Regions from separate parts of the Alteromonas sp. M12 genome, predicted to be linked through region 1. Evidence: predicted binding sites of a transcription regulator. Region 1 holds the regulator's gene; each other region holds the start of a gene.
What was found. Region 1 encodes MetJ, which represses methionine synthesis genes. Its sites were predicted from a motif close to TAGACGTCTAGACGTCTA; they were not measured.

Region 1 (5,274 bases):
ACCTTACTCAAAATCGTTTTTACGCCCTTGAGCGCAGTAAGATTCGGCAAAACAACACTACGCTCAGGTTCAATACAATGCCTTTGCCCATCAGCGCTAATGAATTTTGGCGTTTTATGATAACCATATTGGACAAAACCAAGTTGCGCCGCATGGGCGTTTCGAATCAGGGCTAAATCAGAAAACAATGCATCATGATTTTTTATGTGCTTGATTAACGGTCGATTATCAGTCATAAGCTAAGAAGAAGAGAATTACCATTATATTAAGGAGATACCCCGTTATAAAATGATATTGGTTCTAACACAAGTGAAAAGTTTTATATGAGTTCAGATGAAAAGTTATATAAAGAGTGAAAACTTTCAAGGCTTTACAGGATAGAATAATAAGGCGTACATCCTTAATTGCTAACTCATATCATATTCGTGAATAGTATTCATAGCCTCATCTGATATGTGGTTTTGTTTAAGCTATGTTACATTCGACCAATTGGTAGCAGCCGCTTTTGTATACATCTGAAGGTGTTTTAAAGCGCGAGAATTAAAATAATAAGCTGATATTAATTAAATAACCCTTAACCGAGCACTCTGTTACAAGCTGATAGTTTTCAGTTAATTGATGTGTTTACCCTACAAAGTAAGGAACAGGACAGTTATGTCTGATTTTCGACAAAAAGCATTGGATTATCATTCCAAACCTGTACCGGGAAAGATTAGCGTTGAGCTAACAAAACCGGCAGAAAGTGTTACAGATTTAGCATTAGCATATAGCCCCGGCGTTGCCGAACCAGTTAGAGAGATTGCAGCAGACCCTAATGCCGCATATTTATATACTGGTAAAGGTAACATGGTGGCAGTCATTACCAACGGTACGGCGATATTAGGTTTAGGTAATTTAGGCCCGCTTGCATCAAAGCCGGTAATGGAAGGTAAAGCTTTGTTGTTTAAACGCTTTGCCGGCTTAGACTCAATTGATATTGAAGTGACCCATCGTACAACGGAAGAGTTCATCAATACAGTGGCAAGTATCGCCGATACCTTTGGCGGTATTAACTTAGAAGATATTAAAGCCCCCGAATGTTTTGAAATTGAACAAGAGTTGATTAAACGTTGCTCAGTACCCGTATTTCACGATGATCAGCACGGTACAGCAATCGTAACTGCTGCAGGTATGCTCAATGCGTTGGAAATTCAGGGTAAAAATGTCGCTGACGTCAATGTGGTATGTATGGGTGCGGGAGCTGCAGCTGTCGCATGCATGGAACTATTGATTAAATGTGGTGCCCAGCGTGAACGAATTTATATGCTTGATAGAAAAGGCGTCATTCATACTCGTCGTGACGACCTAACCCCTCATAAACAAATGTTTGCTAACAATACTGACAAGCGCACACTTGAAGATGTAATGGATGGCGCAGATGTTTTTGTAGGTGTTTCAGGCCCCGATGTATTGCCAGCATCAGCATTGAAACTGATGGCTGCGAACCCGGTTATTTTTGCTTGTTCAAACCCAGATCCAGAAATTAAACCGGAATTAGCCCATAAAGTTCGTGATGACCTGATTATGGCAACGGGTCGCTCTGATTATCCAAATCAGGTAAACAATGTACTGTGTTTCCCATTTATCTTTAGGGGTGCACTTGATGTTAGAGCTTCTAAAATAAATGACGAAATGAAAATTGCAGCCGTCAATGCCATTCGTAGTATTGCTAAAGAAGCTGTTCCTCAGCAAGTATTAGATGCCAGTGACATTGATAAGTTAGAGTTTGGGCGTCAATACATAATTCCCAAACCTATGGATCCTCGGTTGTGTAAGCGAGTGGCTACTGCCGTTGCCCAGGCAGCTATCGATTCAGGAGTCGCAGCCATTACAGAACTGCCAAAAAACTATTTGGCTGAATAAAGTGAGGCGCTTAGCGCCTTCTTTCTGCAATCCCGGCTAAAAAGGAATTTAGATGCAAATTCGACACAGTGATAAAGCCGACATTCCACAAATTAAACAAATCTATGAACAAACTATAAACTACGCCAATACGCTTCAGTTACCCTACCCTTCGTTGGATAGCTGGGAGGCATTTTTAGGCGACAAGCCGGATAATTTCTATAGTTTAGTTGTCACAGAGCATGCGCAAATCGTTGCTCAGATAGGCATAGAAGTATGTACTAATAATAGACGTAAACACGCAGCAAATATCGGCATGGCGGTGGTACCTAGCAAAAGTAATCAAGGTTACGGTAGTCAATTACTTAAAGCTGCAATTGATTTACTTGAAAATTGGTTGGCCGTCACCCGTATCGAACTAGAAGTGTATACAGATAATGATAGTGCCATTGCGCTTTATAAAAAATTTGGCTTTAAAATTGAAGGGACTGCGCAAAATTACGCATTTAGAAACGGAGAATTAACGGATGTGTATTTAATGGCTAGAATTAAAAGTGTATAGCAGAAAATTCATGACCACCCCATCGCGAGGTGATCTGAATACTTGAATATAACCTAGTCTCTGTTGCGACCAAATTTATCGTGACTACTGACCCAATGCCCGCCAATAACCGCACAAGCCAAAGAAATATCTCCAGCTAATACCGTTGCGGCAACGATCTCTGCGAACTTGTTGGCTTTACCTGTGCCATAACAATCCATCAGTTCAAGACACTCTTTTTGAGTCGGTAAGCCCGTTCCGCCACCATAAGTTGCAACAATTAACGACGGCAAGGTAACAGAAAGGTAAAAATCGCCGTTATCCAAAAGTTCATGGGAAAGTAAACCTGCATGAGACTCCACCACATTGGCTTCATCTTGCCCTGTGGCAATAAATATCGATGCAATTCCATTCGCCGAATGTGGACCGTTGTATGCAGCTCCAGCCATCAACGCGCCGGTATTAGCCAACACAGTAGCCCGAGCCAACATTTTGGTATCGACTTTCATGATCTTTTTAAGCACGTCTTTTTTAAGAACGATTTCAGCGATTACTCGTTTACCACGAGAGTGCAACATGTTCAGGTGGGAATGCTTTTTATCAGTATCCATATTGCCCGATAATAGGTATTCACACTTTTCAGGATAATTCGCCACTATCCATTCGCAAGCAGCAAGGGTTGCTTTACCCACCATATTTTGACCAGCGGCATCGCCAGTGGTGTAGTTAAAACGTAAGTAACGTGTTTTTGAAACAGACCACTGCATGATGTGTTCTAACTTACCAATACTAGTCGTTGTTTCAGCTGCCGCTTTAATTTCTAAGAAGTGTTCATCTATCCACTTGCCGAATTCACGAGCTTCTCTAGCGTTGGCAAAAATAAACGCGGGGGCTCGTTGCATAAACTGTTCAACAACTGTCGTATTGACGCCACCACACTCATTTATAACTCGCATGCCTCGGCTATAACTTGCAACTAAAGTACCTTCAGTTGTCGCTAAGGGTACATGAAATAAGCCATTCGCATATTCACCATTCACCTGAACAGGACCGGCAATTCCGACTGGCATCTGCACGACACCTATGAAATTTTCAATATTTCCAGGGAGCGCTTCTGGGTCGATAGAAAAATGCCCAGTATGTGGCAGTTCCGTGCCTGTTTGTTCGGTAAGGTATTCACGACGCTTCTGAGCCCACTCGAGACTATGATCATTCATTGTATTGCGCGGGATACGCGGTGTTTTTACCATGTTAACTTGTCCTCAATTGGCGATATTTATATGACTATTTATTCACTTAATTAATTTTCAATTAAACAGCTAATGTTCTTAATGCAATCTACCTGCCAAAGCGAGAATAATGCACAAAGATGAATAAATCATGAAACTCACTCGAATCTTGACTATTTTTGCACCAATAATGGGATTTTACAATTGTGGATTGATGCAATTGAAAGCATAACATAGTTAGTGTAGCGCCTAACTCTGATCAGTCGTCAATTTCCTTCACTTCTAGACCCATCGCTTCCATTAACTCTCGAGCCTCTTTGGGAATTCGATTGGGATTGTCTTTGCGAAGATCGTCATCGTCAGGGAGTGGCTGTCCAGTAAAAGCGTGCAAGAAAGCCTCACACAACAGCTCTGAATTTGTTGCATGCCTTAAATTATTTACCTGTCGACGAGTTCGCTCATCCGTAAGGACCTTCAAAACCTTTAACGGGATTGAAACTGTTACTTTTTTTACGAGTTCACTTTTTTTACCGTGTTCAGCGTAGGGATGTATGTATTTTCCGTTCCACTTTGCCATACTGTTGCTCTTTTATCTTTCTTATAAGATGAAAGTCTAACCTCAAGTCTATTAGATGTCTAAACATCTTGACGGCTTATCATTCTCAGTTTAGTTTAGACGTCTAAACGGCTAATACCAAATTGTACGTAAAAGTACTAACAGAAAATAGATTGGTATTATTATTATTTTACATATTGGAGTACAGCATGGTCTCTTACGCACAAGGTATTGAGTCGCTAAATCAATCGCTGTCTGAGTTAAGCGATATCAATGTTTCTTTTGAATTTTTCCCGCCTAAAACGGAACAAATGGAACAAACACTTTGGAAATCAGTTGAGCGTCTAGCGCCATTGAAGCCAGCCTATATGTCGGTAACTTATGGTGCCAACAGTGGTGAAAGAGACCGGACTCATGACGTGGTTAAACGGATTCAAAGTGAAACTGGTGTGCCAGCTGTCCCCCATTTAACATGCGTAGACGCAGGTAGAGAAGAGCTAATCCAGATAGCCAAAGATTATTGGCAGTCAGGTATTAGACGAATCGTTGCACTAAGAGGCGATCTACCAGCAGGTACTGAAAAAACCGAAATGTACGCATCAGACTTAGTCGCTTTGCTAAAAGACGTAGCCGATTTTGATATTTCTGTTGCAGCTTATCCTGAGAAACATCCTGAAGCGCCCAATGCACAGTTCGATTTGCTTAACCTGAAACGTAAAGCGGAAGCAGGAGCCACCCAAGCAATTAGTCAATTTTTCTTTGATGCAGAGGTATTTTTACGCTTTCGAGACCGTGCTGCGGCGGCCGGTATAGATTTAGATATTGTACCGGGCATATTACCTGTGACAAATTATCAAACTCTTAAACGCTTTGCCGGATTTACCAACGTGCACGTACCTAACTGGTTACACAAAATGTACGATGGCTTAGCTCAAGACGATCAGACAACTCGAAATCTAATGGGTGCAAGCATCGCAATGGATACAGTCAAAGTATTAGCCAAAGAAGGAATACGAGACTTCCATTTTTATACTCTAAACAGAAGTGAATTAAGCTACGCAATTTGT
Region 2 (5,274 bases), 650 kb from region 1:
CTTGAAGCCGGCTTTTTACGCCGGCTTTTTTATGTTTTACGCAAGGCGTTTACCAACGAAATTGCGCCACCAATAGAGTTTGCTGCTGATTTGCATCTATCGGAAGGTCTAATTGGGCTCTGTTTTGTGCTGTATTCTTGTTGAAATGCTGCTCTATACCTAACTGCCAATTTTCATCAATATCGTAGCGCCAAGCTAAAGTTAGCCCGTAGCCATCACTGTTATTCATGTCGGTGGGGAAAACATCATCTTCAGATACCATAAACCTGTCATAACGCAGGCTTATTCGGTGCTGTGATACTGTATGGCTAAGCATTAAATACCAAGCATCAAAATCCACGTAAACATACTTAACGCCCATTACAGTACTGCCGGTCATAATTTGGCTAATCAGGCGTGTATTGGCGTCTAATTTATGTTGCATGGAAAACGAATGGAATTTAGTGCGCCAACCATAAAGTCGTTGACTGTTAACCGCTAACGGATCAGCTTGATTATCGTAATAATAATAACGAAAGCTTGATTGGTTGAAATAGCTCAGATGCAAGCCTGTATAAAACCCCCAACGTCGGTCTAGTTCATGGAAAGGTTCTACATAGTCAGGATGAAATATAAAGTCAGTATCAATCACCGTCGGGTAGGCTGCAAAGTTGACTCTGTCATTGTTAAGAGACTGTCGGTCGTGCATCGCAAAGCCGCGCCAACTTATTAAGGTACCAAGAGGATCATTACCTTTGAAAGTCGCCGCAACAATCTCCCACGTCCAAGGGCTTCTTCTTGCTCTGCCAGGGCTATAAAATGATAGCTCTAGACCTAGCGTTCGCATTTCTTCTCCTACCCAGCTATTGATTGCCGATTGGGTATAGGTGTAGGGAGATAGCCAGCCTGCATCGACATTTTCCAATGACAAGCGTGGGTAGAAAAAGCCAGCTCGCCCTTTGAGTTTGATTTTTTCAGGGCTTAAAGGTTTATAGTTTAAAAACGCTTGAGAAAACCCGAAATGTTGTTCACCGTCAGCATAATAATTAGCCACGGCATCTACACTTACGCTGGAGGTTATGTCTAAATTTGTGTGCAACAGAGCTTGTTGAATACCTAATTTACTTTCATCGTGACGAAGAATACCGGTTCCTTGATGTTGGTACGATTGCCAACTGTCAGCATCAGCAAGGTAAATTTGCATTAGGCCGCCAATCTGATTTGCCACGGCTGGTGTTACAACACTTATACATACCAGCAAGCTAAACACAAAGTTGGCAATCAACGTTTTGCACAAAAGGTAATTTTTAACTATCAATAGCAAAGTTCCATGTTGATTAGCATTGCACTCTATTCGTAATCGGTTAGTTTATCTGCTTGTTGCTCATAAAAACTAAGGTCTTGTAATAGCTTTTCTTTTAGAGAAAAGCGCGCACTAGTTGGAGCATCAACATTAATCATTTGGGTCAAAGCGTCGAAATCATCTTGAATTCTAGGATGCCAAATTTTGACTTTGTAATGACCTTTAGGAACGTCTATTGTTACTTTTCCATCTTGACTGGTTTTTGCAAAATAAGGCGTATCTACCACCCAAATATAAGCAAGCATCCAATCATGAACATTACAACCGAGTTCTACTTCACCTTGATTCTCAAACAGCAATGGGTCGGCGTTTGATCCTTTATACAACTTTAATTCAAATTGTTTAGCTGGAGAAAAGGAGTAAACATGGTGTTTGATTGAATCAGAATTAGGAAATACTACTTTACTGCCTTTTTGAACCGCTAAAATGTGTGGCATAAATTGACGGTCTACTTGATCCATGACCGCAATATCTTTGCTAATTTCAGCAACCGCAACATCGTCTTCAGGCTCTAGGTAAACGACAGTTTGGAAAACAGGGGTATTGTTATGACTCACAACGTCAATTGTTACCGGTATCGCGAACGCTTTAAGGCTAACAAACACAGTGCAAACCCAGAATATCTTATGCATCTAAGTACTTCCCAAATCTCGTTGGCATTATAATTAATACCAGTAGAACGAGTTTTTAACCAATAAATTTCTTATTAATATACCTTGTTATGGGCAAGGTTACATTTTAATTGATGGCTTGATTGGTTGTTCAGTTATGAGGGGCAAATGAAACCCGTTTAAGGTGACGTTGAATGGCGCATAAAATAAACAGCACTTCCCGATAGAGTGGCTATCGGGAAGTGTTAAACGATTAGTGTAAAATACGAGTTTTAATTGTCCCGTCGATTTTAGTGAGTTGCTCAAATGCTTCTTTCGCATCGTCTGTCTCAACGTCAATTACCACATAACCAATATTTTCATTTGTTTGTAGATATTGTGCAGCGATATTAATGTTGTGAGCTGCAAATGCTTGGTTGATCTGAGTTAAAACACCAGGCGCATTGACGTGGATGTGTAACAAACGAGAACGATTTATATGTGATGGCAAGGATACTTCAGGGAAGTTAACCGCTGAAAGCGTCGACCCGTTGTCACTGTATTTGGCCAATTTACCCGCAACTTCAATACCGATATTTTGTTGTGCTTCTTGGGTACTTCCACCTACGTGAGGAGTAAGGATCACGTTATCAAATTTTCTCAAAGGCGAAACAAACTCTTCGTCATTTGATTTTGGCTCTACTGGGAAAACATCAATAGCAGCGCCGTTCAACTTGCCTGATTCCATGGCTTCTGCCAATGCATCAATATCAATTACGGTGCCTCTGGCAGCATTCATTAAGATAGCGCCATCTTTCATCATCGCCAGTTCTTTTTTGCCAATCATATTTTGCGTCTGTTCAGTTTCAGGCACATGCAAAGAAACAACATCTGAAGTACTGAGTAATTGCTTAAGGGTTTTAACTTGAGTTGAGTTACCCAAAACCAATTTATCTTCTATATCAAAAAACTGGACTCGCATACCTAAGTGCTCTGCCAAGATGCTTAGCTGAGTACCAATGTGGCCATAACCAATAATACCTAAGGTTTTGCCTCGCGCTTCATATGATCCTACTGCGCTTTTTTCCCATACACCGCGATGGGCTTTGGCATTTTTACTTGGTACACCACGAAGTAATAAAATGATTTGGCCTAGGGCCAACTCTGCAACTGAACGGGTGTTAGAGAAGGGCGCATTGAACACGGGAATACCGCGTTTTTGTGTTGCTTTAAGGTCGACTTGATTAGTACCAATACAAAAACAACCAACCGCTACGAGTTTTTGCGCAGCATCTATAACATTTGCAGTGAGCTGTGTACGAGAACGAATACCAATAAAGTGAACATCTGCAATCTTTTCGATTAACTCTTCTTCCGATAACGACGTCTTAATATATTCAATATTGGTATAGCCATTGGCTTCAAGGGTTTCCACTGAACTTTGGTGTAAACCCTCAAGCAACAATATCTTAATTTTTTCTTTGGGCAGTGATACTTTGCTCATTAATGTTCCCGTACATGATCGTTAGTTAAAGATATCTGGATTAAGAGACATCTGGACGTCTATTTGAATGTGAAAAATACCAGAACTTTTTCAAATAAGAAAGAGCCTGTTATATTTATTTGGTCTAATCAATCTCAATTACTTCGGTGTCTGTGGCGACTAATACGATATCTGCTGCACGCATGGCGAACAGTCCATTGGTGACAACCCCTGGAATCTGATTAATTTGTTTTTCCAATTCAACTGGATTAAGAATTTTTAAATTGTGCACATCAAGAATGACATTACCATTGTCGGTAATCACACCTTGACGGTATTCAGGATCGCCACCTAATTTTACTAATTCTCGGGCAACAAACGAACGTGCCATCGGGATTACCTCAACTGGCAATGGAAAGGCACCTAAAACCGGCACTTGTTTGCTGTCATCAATAATACAGACAAACTTTTTAGCTACAGCGGCCACAATTTTTTCTCTTGTTAACGCTGCACCACCGCCTTTGATCATATGTTTATGTTTGGTTATTTCATCTGCCCCATCAACATAAATGTCAAAATTGTCTACTGAGTTGAGATCAAACACTTCGATTCCCATTGCCTTCAGTTTTGCCGTTGAATCATCAGAGCTAGAAACCGCACCTTTAATCTTATGTTTTACTTTTTCCAGTGCGCTTATAAAATAATGCACGGTTGATCCCGTGCCTACACCAATAACACTATCGTCAGTAACAAATTTGATCGCGGCTTCGGCAGCGGCTCGTTTTTTTTCATCTTGAGTCATGTTTGATCCTATTAATTGGCAATGTTAAATACATTCAAAAAATCTGCGCAGAGTATACCGCACTTAGCTCCTACGCGGCTACAAACACTGATTTAAAGCGATATCTTGATTTGAGGTTATTTAGGTTGAAATTACGCGACTGGGGGTGACTATTTTGTGGACCGGAATATCCCAACTTTCGGTGCTTAAATTGGACGCTTGCTGACAGTCATGGGCGTATCCAATAAGCTGCGGTTTTACCGGAGAGGAGGTTATTTCAGCAAGTGTTCTATCATAAAATCCACCGCCCATACCCAACCTATTGCCAGTTTCATCAAACGCGACTAAAGGTAAAAATATACAATCGAGTTGTGGCACTGCTTTAACTTGTGATGATGAGATAACTGGTTCAGGAATATTAAATCGATTTTTACGCATTTTAGTATCCGCAGCATATCGAATAAATATTAGATAATTCTCACGGGATGGATCTAAAACAGGTAAATAGGTTGTTTTACCATTTTGCCAACACCAATCAATAATGTCGGTACAAGACAACTCTCCGTCTTGGTCAAGGTAAAGTGCAATGTGATTGGCATGCTCCAGTATTTGGTGTTTGATAACAGTCTGAAGCGCGTCTCGACTAGCTAGTTTTTGTTGCTCTGCAGATAGGTTGCGGCGCAATTGACGAAATTGTTTACGTAAATGGGATTTGTTTTCTAACAACGCAAAGATACCTTTGAAAACACAGATTAAGCACAACAATATCTGTTCAGTATACCAATAACTCGGTTCTTTTCTATCAGCTTGGTGAGTAAATTTTAGGATTAAATTTAGTTAAATGATGAGACACAGGTGAAGTTGTGTATTCAGAGCTCAGAATCGATAAATTAGGCGTTTAAAACGAAAATGGTAACCTTAATTACCATTTTCGATAGGGGATATTGTGATTACAGCGAGTAGGTGTCGATGTACAATTTACGCAGTCGATCATGATCAACTTTGGTGGCAACGTCGATTTGCTGGGCGTCTAACCAAAGAGGACTGGCAGTACTACCTTCTGGTGCTACTGTTGTCT
Region 3 (5,274 bases), 2.0 Mb from region 1:
TAGATGCTCACACTCGAGACAATGGATGGCAGGGGATTATTAACTTTATTTTAGTTAGCGGTTTACTGGCGTCTTTGGGCGCTCCTCGACAATTCATCGCTTTTCTAAGCGGCTATGCCTTTGGCTTTGCTGAAGGTGTAGTTTATTCGACGTTTGCGATTACGTTGAGTTGTTTACTCACCATGCTTCTTTCTCGTTTTTATGCCAAACCTGTGGTCACGCACTTTTTCCCAAACAAAGTGATCGGTCTCAATCGTTTTTTGACTAATCAAGTTTTTATAAAAACAATTATTGTTAGGTTGTTGCCAGTTGGCAATAACCTCATTACCAATATAACGGCGGGAGTAACCACTATTAAAATTTGGCCATTTGTGATGGGATCTATGTTTGGTTACATCCCTCAGATGGCTATTTTTGCGCTTATGGGAAAGGGGGTTGTGGTGCAATCTTATTGGAAGATCACTCTCAGTGTTGTATTTCTCGCCATATCCAGTTTGTTAAGTCTTTATGTCTATAAAAAGTTTAAGGCTGATAAGTACTTAATCACTAGCACCGGTGCACAAAATACTGCTCAATTTGCTGCCACGAGCGGTCATAAATAGTGACATGATTACGCATTTAATTCAGTTCCATTTATCTTCTCAAAAACATGCGCGCGAACTGCAGCTTTTGGGTGTACTTTTGCTCATTTCGATCATCTTAATTTTTGTGGGATTAGGATTTCGCGATCCATGGCCTGCAGATGAACCTCGTTTCGCACAAATTGCTAAAGAGATGGTAGAAACTGGTCAATGGTTTTTCCCGGCCAGAGCGGCAGAGTTTTATCCTGATAAACCACCTGTATTTATGTGGTCAATCGCGATTTTTTACGCATTGTTCGGCTCTTTAAATATAGCTTTCTTATTGCCTTCTGCGCTGTGTTCACTACTTACTATTTATTTAGTATTTGATATTGGACGTAAGCTATGGAACCCAGAAACTGGTTTTATAGCAGGTCTACTACTAGTGTTTAGCTTTCAATTTATGCTGCAAGCTAAAAGTGCGCAAATTGATGCAATGGTTTGTGCGTGGATCACCCTTGGTTGTTATGGTTTCTTGAGGTTTTTGCTATTTGACGCTAAATGGCGATGGTTCTATTTAGCCTGTTTTTTTATGGGAATCGGTGTTATCACCAAAGGCGTAGGCTTTTTACCTATATTGATATTGATTCCGTATATGTTTATGCGCTTTATTTGCAATTATCACTCAATACTTAAGCCGGATAATGAGTCTATTGTTAAGTGGTTGCTGGGACTATTGGTCATGCTTTTAGCAATAGGTTTGTGGTTTGTACCTATGTTGGTATTAGTTGAACTAAGCCACAATCCGTTATTAGAACAATATCGCGATAATATTTTGTTTAAACAAACAGTTACTCGTTATGCTGATTCTTGGCATCATATTAAACCATTTTGGTATTATTTCGTATCCGTAATCCCTGCCTTTTGGTTACCCCTAAGCATTTTCATTCCGTGGTTAATTCCTCATTGGATACGCGCAATCAAAAAGCAGGATGCCCGGGTAATTCTGCCGCTAACGTGGATTGTACTCGTGTTAGTGTTTTTCAGTATCAGTCCAGGCAAAAGAGGCGTATATATATTGCCAGCTTTGCCAATGTTAGCCTTAATCAGTGCACCTTATGTGCGACAAATTTTACAGCGACGGGCCGTCAATTGGATTTTATGGGCACTGGTGACTGGTATATCTTTAGGCTTATTAGCTTTCGCATTGGCTGGATTAAGCAATGCCAGTTTTACCCAAAAGCTAGTGACTGAATACGCTATTTCACCTTGGTACTTTTTTATATCAATTGGTTTGGCTGGACTCCTGGGCACACTTATCACAGTCAAACAACAGCAGTGGCGGAGCTGGCCGCTATTTATATCTGTGTTATGGATTTTGTACTCTACTTGGGGATACGGTTTATTAGAAGTGGTTAAAACGCCGAAAAAAATATTTCAACAAATGCAACATATTGTTCCGCAAAATGCTGAAGTTGGGCTAGTCGATTTTGCCGAGCAATTTATTCTATTTTCCCCTTATCCTATTACTCATTTTGGTTATCACACTGACAATGCAGAGCAAGTTAAAGCGGCTTACCAGTGGATAGGAACCAGTAAAAACCGATTTATATTGCTAAGTTTTGAGTTAGTCGAGGGGCTTTGTTTTGATAAAAATAAAGCCATACATCTTGGGTTTGCCCACCGCACTGATTGGGTATTATTAAATACCGCTAGTCGCGTAAATGGGTGTCCTAAACCACAGCTTCATAAACCACAGGGCAATATTATTGAATATCAGTATATTCCCAAACCCTAAGTGCCTATTTGAATCAAAAAAACATATCAATAACTGCAAAAAGTTCAACTCAGACAGTAGAGATTTTAAATTAAATTATAGAATTGTTTTTATTTAAAAAATTATTGCAAAACATCAGTTTATCTTCAGTTTCAGCTAAGGTTTGGCTTCTAAAATAGCTTGTGTAATCAACCATAAATGAAACAAGATGAATGTAATTTTAAAGCTAATGCGACATGAATATACTGGCGCACAAATTATCGCGATAAATTCGTTATTTATTGTATTTGTATTTAATTATTGTTTTTTAAATGGTGTATTTGCAGCCATTCAACCTAACAACTTGTCACAATGGAGTTTCTACGCTTCAGTTATTCTATTATTGTTTAGTCTAACCATTATAATCACTAGTATTTTGGGAGGAATAGTTTTTCCCAGAACTATATCTGCGGTCACAGTGCTAGTGTCATGCTTATTGTTTTATGCAACGTTTCAATACGGTGTCATTTTTGATAAAAGCATGATTCAAAACATTGCTGAAACCAATTCTGGTGAAGCCTCATCTTATTTGAATATTAGTTTTCTTATCTACTTTATTCTGCTGGGAGTTGTCCCTGCAATATTGATGTTTAAAATAAAGGTTAAAGGAGATTTAAAAAGCCGAATAAAAAGTGTGTTAACGATAAATCTGCTTGCACTAATCGTCACTGCTTCGATTGTTACTTTCCTGTATAAAGATTACGCAGCGGTAGGCAGAAATAATCATAATTTATTTAAGTATATTGTCCCTTTTGCATTTTATGATTCTGGATTTAGGTATTTACGAGATAATTATTTTTATCCCCCTTTGCCCTTTAAAGTTTTAGATAAATCGCCAACGATCAAGCCGTCAAAACAAGGACAACAAAACTTAACAATAGTTGTGGTCGGGGAAACTGCCCGTGCACAGAACTTTTCGTTGAATGGTTATACTCGCAATACCAATAAGTTTTTGGCACAAACCCCAATACTCAGTTTTAAACAGGTAAGCTCTTGCGGTACTGCTACCGCAGTGTCTGTGCCATGTATGTTTTCTCGTTTACCACGAAGCAAATACGAAAGTCGAGTGGCGAGTAGTCAAGATAATGCTTTAGATATAATTCATCGAGCAGGCGTGGACGTCACTTGGATTGATAATAACAGTACTTGTAAAGGGGTATGTGAAAGAGTGAGTGAAATTCGTTTTGATCCAACTCAAGACTCAACGTTGTGTGATGGTGATTATTGTTTTGATGAAATTCTTATCGAAAAATTGCAACAACAAATTAGCCAGCATAAATCCGACAATCAACTTATCGTCTTACATATGATCGGTTCCCATGGTCCTACTTATTTCCGGCGCTATCCCGATACATTTAAACCTTTTATGCCAGATTGTCCGCAAAGTGATATTCAACATTGCAGCGAAAACCAGTTAAAAAATACATATGACAATACTATTGCTTATACCGACTTTGTATTAAGTAAAGTTATTGCGGTTCTGCAGCAAAGTAATGTAGCCAATAAGTCCTTGTTGTACATTTCAGACCATGGCGAATCATTAGGTGAAAATGGACTTTATTTGCATGGCTTTCCCTACAGCATTGCCCCTGAAGAGCAAACTCATGTGCCTATGTTGTACTGGAGTACTGAATTAGCGGATGCTAATTTTAAAGACTGTATTTCCAGCAAATTGAATTCTGATTTCTCACAAGACAATATTTTTGACACCCTGTTAGGTTTAACCAATGTAAAAAGCAGCATTTATCAACCAGAAATGGATATATTTCAGCAGTGTAGAACAACAACAATAATGGCTAAAAGTTGATTATTTGCTCCAATTTCAGTTAACCAATTTTATGTGAGGAATAAGAATAATTAAGGTTATTTCGAATATGTGAAATAAAAATTCTCAGGTATAAAGTGTATAGGCCGGATAAACGTTTAGACGTCTAGACGTAAAGATGTTGACTTTTGAGTGTGAATAGGCGAAATTTGTTTTCTTACAACCACATTGGAGAACTTATGCCTATTCGAATACCTAGTGATCTTCCCGCCCAAGGGGTCTTGAACGCGGAAAATATATTCGTTATGGACAGCGAAGCCGCTGCTAAGCAAGACATTCGTCCTCTAGAAGTGGGCATTTTGAATTTAATGCCGAATAAGATTGAAACTGAAGTTCAGATTTTACGACTTCTTTCCAATACGCCATTACAGATTAATATTGATCTTATTCGCATCGATAATCAGGCACCTAAGAATACACCTAAAGCCCATATGGATGCCTTTTATTTGTCTTTTGATGACGTGGCTCATAAAAATTACGATGGGTTTATTATCACCGGTGCACCCATTGCTCACCTCGATTATGCTGACGTCAAATATTGGGACAAAATCACCACTATTATGGAGTGGACACAACGTCATGTGCAGTCTACTTTATATTCTTGTTGGGCGGCCCACGCTGCCATGTTTCATTTTTACGGGCACAATCGTCAACTTCGAAACGACAAGCTTTCCGGTGTTTACACCCATAATGTGAACGAACCACACGATGCGTTAATGCGCGGCTTTGATCCGCAGTTCAATGCACCCCATTCTCGTTTTGGGGAAATTCCCATCGACATATATAAAAGTGTTGAGGGGCTAAATGTATTAGCCAGTTCGGAAAAAACTGGGGCGTATTTAGTCGCCTCAAAAGATAAACGAATGGTATGCGTCACTGGGCACCCAGAATATGATCCTGAAACACTGGATCAGGAGTTTAAGCGTGATAGCAATAATGCGTTAGCGCCGAAAATTCCAGAAAACTATTACGAAAATGATGATCCCAGTCAGCCCTATCATGTAACATGGCGCTCCCATGGTTCGCTTCTGTTTACAAACTGGTTAAACTATTATGTTTATCAGACGACACCG

Region 2: the regulator MetJ is predicted to act here: its motif matches at 3,481-3,498, upstream of serA (phosphoglycerate dehydrogenase).
Region 3: the regulator MetJ is predicted to act here: its motif matches at 4,301-4,318, upstream of metA (homoserine O-succinyltransferase).

What each region holds. Positions count from the first base shown of each region.
Region 1 covers NZ_CP144164.1:4,387,779-4,393,052, forward strand. Annotated here, with positions in the region: gene VUI23_RS18855 (hypothetical protein) at 1-236, opposite strand, end outside; gene VUI23_RS18860 (malic enzyme-like NAD(P)-binding protein) at 655-1,902, shown strand; gene VUI23_RS18865 (GNAT family N-acetyltransferase) at 1,955-2,443, shown strand; gene VUI23_RS18870 (hydroxymethylglutaryl-CoA reductase) at 2,497-3,672, opposite strand; gene metJ (met regulon transcriptional regulator MetJ) at 3,911-4,228, opposite strand; gene metF (methylenetetrahydrofolate reductase) at 4,417-5,274, shown strand, end outside.
Region 2 covers NZ_CP144164.1:3,741,542-3,746,815, reverse strand. Annotated here, with positions in the region: gene VUI23_RS16045 (hypothetical protein) at 50-1,183, opposite strand; gene VUI23_RS16040 (methylamine utilization protein) at 1,330-1,974, opposite strand; gene serA (phosphoglycerate dehydrogenase) at 2,207-3,436, opposite strand; gene rpiA (ribose-5-phosphate isomerase RpiA) at 3,561-4,217, opposite strand; gene VUI23_RS16025 (5-formyltetrahydrofolate cyclo-ligase) at 4,338-4,922, opposite strand; gene VUI23_RS16020 (nucleoside hydrolase) at 5,147-5,274, opposite strand, start outside.
Region 3 covers NZ_CP144164.1:1,411,718-1,416,991, forward strand. Annotated here, with positions in the region: gene VUI23_RS06015 (VTT domain-containing protein) at 1-602, shown strand, start outside; gene VUI23_RS06020 (glycosyltransferase family 39 protein) at 682-2,358, shown strand; gene VUI23_RS06025 (phosphoethanolamine--lipid A transferase) at 2,546-4,183, shown strand; gene metA (homoserine O-succinyltransferase) at 4,381-5,274, shown strand, end outside.